One region of the Paenibacillus segetis genome, then DNA from elsewhere that is predicted to be linked to it. Evidence: riboswitches for the same ligand, from Rfam matches in the RefSeq annotation. Region 1 holds a riboswitch; the other holds the start of a gene.

Region 1 (4,023 bases):
CCTTCTGGATCATCACGACGATATGTTCAAGGGGAAGCTTCTCTTCCAATAGCTTCATCAGGATCGGAGTCGTCACGTAATAAGGTAAATTAGCTACAACGCTAACGCCACTAACGTCACCAAACTCCGTTTCAAATAAGGATCGTAAATCCAGCTTCAATACGTCACCATGAATGACGTTAATTTGCGGGTAGGGCTCTAGAACCTCCCGAAGAATAGGAATCAAGCGTTGGTCGATCTCTACGGCCGCTACTTTACCCGCCTCCTGAGCAAGCTTCTCCGTGAGCGCTCCAATACCGGGACCAATCTCTAGTGCCCCCTTGGACTTGTCCAGCCCCGCTGCAGCCACAATCTTACTGAGAATATTCTGATCGATCAGAAAATTCTGACCGAGGCTTTTTTTGAACTTAAACCCATGCCGCGAAATAATCTCCTTCGTGCGGCGCGGTGTTGATACTTCTTCCATTATACTCATGACAAGTTATACCCCTTTGTCTTCCAATTGTGCCAGTGCGGCCACGAATTCTTCACGGCTAATTCTGAACACCGTCATTCGTTTATAAAATTGTTTACCGTTGCAATATCCGATACCAAGTAGTTCTCCCATAATTCTTCGCCGGGCTGCTGCTTCTGGATGGACGATGAGTCCTGCAGCAATCAGATCGTCCCAATCGATTAAGCCGGCTTCCCCAGCAACCTCGCTACGTACATTGTCTAACGCCTCGCGTATGACCTCAGGCGATGCATTCTCCACCCCGATATCACCGCGCTTGGTCGCGTCAGCTTCCCGAAGGAAGGCATGTTTACAACCTGGAACCCGATTGGCCACAATTTTGCGAATACGCTCACCGGCATGGTCAGGATCTGTAAAAATAATGACCCCCCGCCGCTCCTGTGCTAGAGCAATCTTCCGTAGCGTCATTTCATTAATCGCAGAACCACCTGTTTCTATCGTATCGGCTTCTACCGCCCGTTTCACGGCAACCGTATCATCTCGGCCCTCCACCACAATGACCTCTTTAATCATGTCATTCCTTCCTTCCTTATCACAACAAAAAGAAGAGGATAAATCCTCTTCTTGAACCCATCTATTTATTAAACTAATACTATCCGATTCCTCATGCAAAGTAAAACTAGCTTAGCCTAGTTCAACTCAGGTTTGGTAGGACCAATGACATAGACTGTACGGCCCTTCTTACGGCCAAACTGGTTGGCAGCCTTCAGGCTATCGTAATAAACGTCAATCTTGTTGCCTTTAATTGCACCACCAGTATCCTCGGCACGACGGAAGCCAACGCCTTCGATATAGACCCACCATCCCATAGGGACAATGTTCTTATCAACGGCTATCGTTCTCCCTTCTTGTACGCGGGTACCGGAAGCAGTCTTCGTACCTATGCCATCCTCCTCAGCAGAGTAGGCAGTTAGCGTGACGTTTTTGATCATCTTTTTATATTTAAACGAGACGCCACCTTTAGACGTTAGTCCACTAATATCGACCCCACCCTCTTTCCGGGTGATGCTGGCAGACAGAACGGCTGTCGGTTTCTTCGTGCCTACGGCAATTACTTTCGGCTGAGCGGCCTTCGAGACCTCTTTGCCTAACCAATGCTTAGATACGAAAACTCCGTCTTCATATACTTTCTCTATGTTGTGTGTAACCAGTCCTTCGCTTCCCTGCTGAATCACCTTCGTCTTGCCTTTAAGCAATTCTGGATCAGCAGTCTTAACGATTGTGAATGGTACAGTCTCTTGCTGTTGCACCGTATGTTTGTCGACCCGGACAATACGAATCTCCAAATCAGACTTAAGTGCACTAGTTAGAGCAGGAGTAACTTTATCTGCTGGGTCCAAGGATACACCAAGCTCCTTGATTGCGCCCTCTACGTTGTTTTGTGTTGTAAAATGGGTTCTAGTTGTTCCATCCGCTATAACCTTTACAGGAATGGCACGTATAATGACAATTCGGTCTCCATCCTTAAGGGTGCTAGCGAGTGAACGCGAAACTTTGTCCTCGGGTTTCAATACGATGGAGTGTTCATCCAACACTTCATTCACTAGCGATTGACGAGTCTCTAAGGGTTGGATCTGACCATCGATGACCAAGCTGATGCTCTTCTTATCTTGGCTATTCAATCCAATCACGGTGATGATAACTACAGCGACTGCCAACAAGCTAATTACAGAAACAAGGCGTAAATTTTCAGGCTTCCAATGCATTGCGTAAGACATGCTGGATGAGCGTGATTCATGGGTTTCCTTTTTGTGGAAAATGCCCATATCTTCCGTCCTCCTTCATAGCCCCGCCGTCTAATTCGATATAAGATACATTTGACGTGACTATTATTCATTTTTACGAAATGCATGAACTACTGCATTTCGCATCCTGCCCCAGTCCGGTCGGCATATGTCATCCTCCTGATTAACAAGAGTATGATGTGCCTATTACATTTATTCAAAATAAAAGAAGCCTAAAGAAAGAGTCAGAGGAACTCCTTCGTGGCTTCCGAGTATCGTGATGTAATAGGATGCACGAGTTGCCTCTCTTAGACGCTTACGAGGTTAGCTGTCGGATTCGGACGCAGAGAGCCGCCCTTTCTCAGTACATTCGCTCATGGCGCAATGACCTCGAATTCACCCCAAAGACCCTATGAAGAAATCAATTACGGTAAGATTGGTAGTTGACCTAATCTATATCGTATCGGTTCCCCCGTTCTCCCATGCAGGAGATTCAGCGAGACTGGTTCATGGAACCATGTGATCGAAGATATCCAAGGATTACCAAATGGCATCATTTTCGATTACTGAAAAGATTCTATCCTGTTTCGATACATGTTGTAAAGGACGAATCAAGCACGTTTTTTTAAAAATATGGTTAAAAAATTGTAATAATCTAGCTTTAAACGGTTAAAATGTATTAATCTTTCCCGATTGCTACCTTTTTCGTCCTTTTTACTCCCGAATTCATCTAATCCCAAATCGTTCCAGTGCATTTTTGGTGGTTATTTCGGCGATTTCCTCAAAGGACATGCCTTTAATCTCTGCCGCCGCTTCCGCAACTAAGCGTACATGTGCAGACTCATTTCTTTTTCCTCGATATGGGTGTGGTGTCAAATATGGGGAATCTGTTTCGATCAATAATCGGTCCATCGGTGTCTGTGCCAAAACCTCTTTTGGTTGTTTAGCGTTTTTAAAAGTGATGGGGCCACCAAACGATAAATGAAATCCCATATCTAGACACATTTTGGCAATTTCCCAGCTTCCAGAGAATGAATGCATCACTCCACCGATCTCACTAGCCTTCTCTTCACGTAAAATCCGTACCACATCTTCATGAGCATCGCGGTTATGGATGCAAATTGGCATCCCTAGACTCCGAGCTAATCCGATTTGATCGCGAAATACCTTATGTTGAACATCTTTAGGGGATGTATCCCAATAATAATCCAAGCCTATTTCACCAATAGCTACTACTTTCTCATGAGCGCATAATTCAGCGATCCAGTCCAAATCGCCCTCACGCATCGTAATCGCATCCTGTGGATGCCATCCCACAGCCGCATAAATGAATTCATGAGCCTCTGCTAATTTCATTGTTGTAGGGATCGTTTCTCGATTAAAACCGATATTGATCATTCGAGTAACCCCGTTCTCCAATGCCCTTGTAATCGTTTCCTCACGGTCTTCATCAAACTGAATAGCATCCAAATGGGTATGAGTATCAAATAGCATCTTGTTGCGCCTCCTATATATGTCTATATTTGAAACAAATCAGCGATTTCTTGGGGAAGTTTATTTAACATAGGTATCAATTTATTATCCGGAAAGTACAAATGAAATTTCCCTCGATGAAGTCCGCTGATCGACCGGACAATATCCGACACCTCAGAAATTTCCCGGAGCCTGTCTTGACGGTCCAAAAGTAATATTTGCTTCTCCCTAAATTCCCCGTCAGGACGAAACACATCATAAGGCAGGTCGGTTGGAAAATCAATCTCCAGATCGTAATCTGGGTTGAGGCCC
Region 2 (4,023 bases), on a different contig from region 1:
TCCGTTCATCATTCCCTCCTAAACTAATGACATAGAGATAAGGAGGGAAATTGAATGTTCTTAGCATTAAGAGAAATGCGCCACTCGAAGGTTAGATACATTTTTATTGTAGTTATTATGTTATTAGTCTCTTTTCTTGTTCTGTTCGTAACCGGACTTGCGAAGGGGTTAGCAGACGCTAATATTTCAGCTATCCAAAGCATGCCAAATAATCATTTCGTATTACAGGGGGATGCGGAGCAAAAGTTCAGACGTTCTCAACTGGGCGAAGATGATTTGAATAAGGTCCGTTCGTTGGTGGGAGAAGAGAAGGCGACACCTATTGCCATGCAAATGAGTACCATCACAGTTGATGACCTTGATTCGAAAAGTGATGTTACTTTCTTTGCAGTAGATATGGCGGGGGCACTTTCACCGAAAGTTGTGGAAGGGGAAAAAGTCACTAATGAAGAAAATGGCAATGTCGTTGTAGATTCTACGTTGGTCGAGTCGGGCTTGAAAATTGGCAGTACCATTAAGGATCAAATGACAGGTATGACATTGACCGTTACAGGCTTTGTTGACAATCAGTCTTATAGTCATACTCCGGTTGTATATATGAATATTCATGACTGGCAGGCGATGAAGGCGAAGATGTCTATGGACCCTGAGGTACTTAAATCTTCATTATTCAATGCGATCGCTTTAAATGTTACATCTGATCAAGTAACGCAGCTATCTGATGAACTTAGCTCAATGGAAGTGGTTACCCAGAAGCAAGCTATTTCAAATATTCCGGGATACGCAGAAGAGCAAAAATCACTCTTGATGATGATTGCCTTCCTCTATGTGATCGGTGCTTTGGTACTTGCGGTCTTCTTCTATGTTATAACGATTCAAAAGACAAGTCAGTTTGGTATTCTAAAAGCGATGGGAACCAAGACGGCATACTTGGCAAGAAGTGTTGTTGGACAAGTACTTATTTTATCCATTATAAGTTTAAGTTTAAGTCTATTGTTGACTTGGGGTGTTAATTCAGTCCTTCCTGAGTCCATGCCATTCCAGATGAATCTATCTACAGCTTTATCTACAAGTGGTCTATTTGTGGGTATGTCTTTATTAGGATCACTGATATCAGTAACTCAGGTTGCTAAAGTAGATGCATTAGAAGCTATTGGGAGGGTTGGAGCATGAGTGCAAAACTAATCATGAATCAAGTCACAAAGACTTTTGGTGATGGGGATTTAAACGTCTCTATCCTTAATCAACTAAATCTTGAGGTTAATGAAGGAGAATTTATCGCGGTTCTTGGTCCATCCGGATCGGGTAAAAGTACATTCCTATCAACCGCAGGGGCGTTGCTGAGTCCAACAAGCGGAGAGATTGTTCTAGACGGAGAATCACTGACGGGAAAGAGTAAACAGGAACTTACATCGATCCGCTTGCACAAAATTGGATTTATGTTTCAAAGTGCCAATTTACTTCCGTATTTAAAAGTGCAGGAACAACTGTTATACGTTGCTAGTCTAACGGGGATGCACGCCAAGGAAGCGAAAGATCGGGCGGCTCAGTTGCTGAAACGGCTGGATATATGGGACCGTCGCAATTATTATCCTGAGAAGTTATCTGGTGGGGAGAAACAACGTGTGGCGATCGCACGGGCATGGATGAACAATCCAGCGATTCTACTCGCCGATGAGCCAACAGCAAGTTTGGATTTTAAGCGGGGTAGACAAGTGGTGCAAATGATAGCTGATGAAGTGAAGGCAGAAGGTAAATCTGCTGTCATGGTCACACATGACGAACGAATGTTGGAGTGGTGTGATCGTGTGTTACACTTGAAGGATGGCGTGTTAGTATAAAAGTTTGATCAAGGGTATTCCTTAAGTCATGTAAATGGCTTAGGGGATACCCTTTTACTTTTGCGCAAGGTTGACAAGTCTTATTTGATCAAGATTTTTACGTGGCAGGACCTGCATCGTACTTGCTTTAACTCTTGCCCGTTCACGTATCATGATGAGCTGTTCCTTTAATGTAGGAATACTGTTACTAAGAATGACTGATATTTCGATAAGTGGAAGCTTCAATCCATACCATAGAAATTCCAGTGCTTTTTCGTCCAACGTTGGAGTATCAGGAGAAAGAAGCTGTCTATCTACATCTACCACCCGTTCAGTGCATTGACGAATACAGCTTTGATAAGCATGTAATGAAAATGTTTTAGGATCCCAATTATCTTGAGCAAAAGGTTCACAGAGCTCCAGGAAGGTATTTGTAGTTACTTGTTCTGCAGCTGTGTTGTCCTCCAACAACAAATAACTAAGGGCGTATAGAGAATCTGCGTACATTTTTACGTAATGGACATATTTCCTATTGTTGAATGGGTGTTTGTTAATCAAATGAGTAGTCATCATCTTATATTCCTTTCCAAAATAACAGGTTGATTGTTAACTTATAGCAACGAGAAGTATGCTCGTTCATTTGGAGTAACAAAAAAACCGCAGACAGAGGAGGACCTCTGCTGCAGTTTGCGGATTCAGGTACAAATAAGCCTGGCGCAAATGCGTGGCAAATCAAGGGTCTCTCTCTATGGCTTACGAGGTTAGCTGTCGGATTCGGGCCGTGAGAGTCGCCCTACCTCATGAGAACTAATCATTCTCCGTCGGATTCACCCCAAGTAGGCCAGCTCGGCCTGATGGTTCCCCCGTTTCCCGCGGTTGCAGGAATTCAGCGTGTGTTTCATCAGAATGATACTATTTCTTGATTCCCTTGTAAAAAACAAAAGATATCTTATTGGCCGTAGTTAAGCCAAATTCGGTCAGCAACAGAAGAAAAAGTGACTAAAAGCACATTTGTGGCCTTATACAAGGCTTCTATCTTCCTCAAGCTCGGTTTCTTGATTTCTTTACTTCTGATATGCAGATAGCTAATTTTTCACTCCTGAAAAGTAGTAATCACAATAATTGAGGTTTATTCGATAAATGCCTTAGAACTGTGAAAACAAGAGATATAAAGAGATTAGATAGTAAGTAAGCGTTATCCAATATGTATTTGGTTTCGATTTTGCTTTTTTTTGCCAAGGAACGCATTTTACAAGAAATCTGCTTAGAGAGTATGATTACACCTGTTTCCATAACATAACTGAATATTTGATCCGCTTAATTTCCGTTAAGGAAAGCGGGGGAACCAACAATTGACTACCGATGTGAGAGTCGGAAGTCAGTTATGGGGTGAATCCTGTAGAATGTGAGGCAATTTGCATTTATACAGGTAGGGCAACTCTCACTGCCCGAATCCGACAGCTAACCTCGTAAGCGTATGGAGAGAGGATGAGTGCAATGTGACCCCATGTAGAGTCACAGAGGATTTCCTCTGTGGCTCTTTACTGTACCTTTTTATGAAAAATGGATGTAAAGGTAACGTCTAATGACGCGATGCAGCTATATTCAGACTGTGTCCGAAAATGACGATGGTCACAAGATCGTTCGGAGATTTTCGTTGCCTCCTTATGTACTTGAGAAGGGGAAAAGATAGATATGGCGGATCAAAATGAATATGTACTTGTGTGGGCACCAACAAAAGCAGGAGAACTTTTCATTAAATTATTGAAATTCAAAGGGATTAAGGTTGCGGGGTTAACTAACAATCAGGCAGGAAAAAATCGGCTAGAAGAATTGGGCATTGAGCGTTTTGTATTGGTGGATACAAATCATCAGAACACTTGGATTCAACCATCTTTTCCGGTGGGCAAAGTGTATTTGTTCGAAAGTAGCCTAACATTATGTTGCCGATATATTCAAATGTGTCGTACTTGGACGAGAAAACCGATTTTTGTTATTACAACATCTTTAAATCCAAGATTAGTCTATAAAGGGCTCGGGGCGAAATATGTCATATATTCACACAGCGGGGATGTGTCTTTTTTGGCAGACAAATCCGCACAGCTAGACAATTGAAAGGACTGAAAAGACCATGATGGATCTGTATATGGTGGCTGCATTAGTCGTGATTTATGGTTTGTTCTATGGATTTATGCACTGGTGC

Evidence for each region. Region 1 has a riboswitch for cyclic di-AMP ahead of IEW05_RS24615 (resuscitation-promoting factor). Riboswitches for the same ligand answer to the same signal wherever they lie in the genome.
Region 2: it holds a riboswitch for cyclic di-AMP, as region 1 does, so the genes downstream of both, IEW05_RS12005 (hypothetical protein) here and IEW05_RS24615 (resuscitation-promoting factor) in region 1, are expected to answer to the same signal.

What each region holds. Positions count from the first base shown of each region.
Region 1 covers NZ_BMFT01000007.1:61,528-65,550, forward strand. The annotation lists gene rsmA (16S rRNA (adenine(1518)-N(6)/adenine(1519)-N(6))-dimethyltransferase RsmA) at 1-475, opposite strand, end outside; gene rnmV (ribonuclease M5) at 482-1,027, opposite strand; gene IEW05_RS24615 (resuscitation-promoting factor) at 1,144-2,280, opposite strand; cyclic di-AMP (ydaO/yuaA leader) riboswitch at 2,537-2,747, opposite strand; gene IEW05_RS24620 (TatD family hydrolase) at 2,965-3,732, opposite strand; gene IEW05_RS24625 (HD domain-containing protein) at 3,756-4,023, opposite strand, start outside.
Region 2 covers NZ_BMFT01000001.1:2,579,069-2,583,091, reverse strand. The annotation lists gene IEW05_RS12015 (ABC transporter permease) at 55-1,173, shown strand; gene IEW05_RS12010 (ABC transporter ATP-binding protein) at 1,170-1,841, shown strand; gene IEW05_RS12005 (hypothetical protein) at 1,896-2,327, opposite strand; cyclic di-AMP (ydaO/yuaA leader) riboswitch at 2,556-2,722, opposite strand; cyclic di-AMP (ydaO/yuaA leader) riboswitch at 3,125-3,312, shown strand; gene IEW05_RS12000 (DUF4218 domain-containing protein) at 3,516-3,935, shown strand.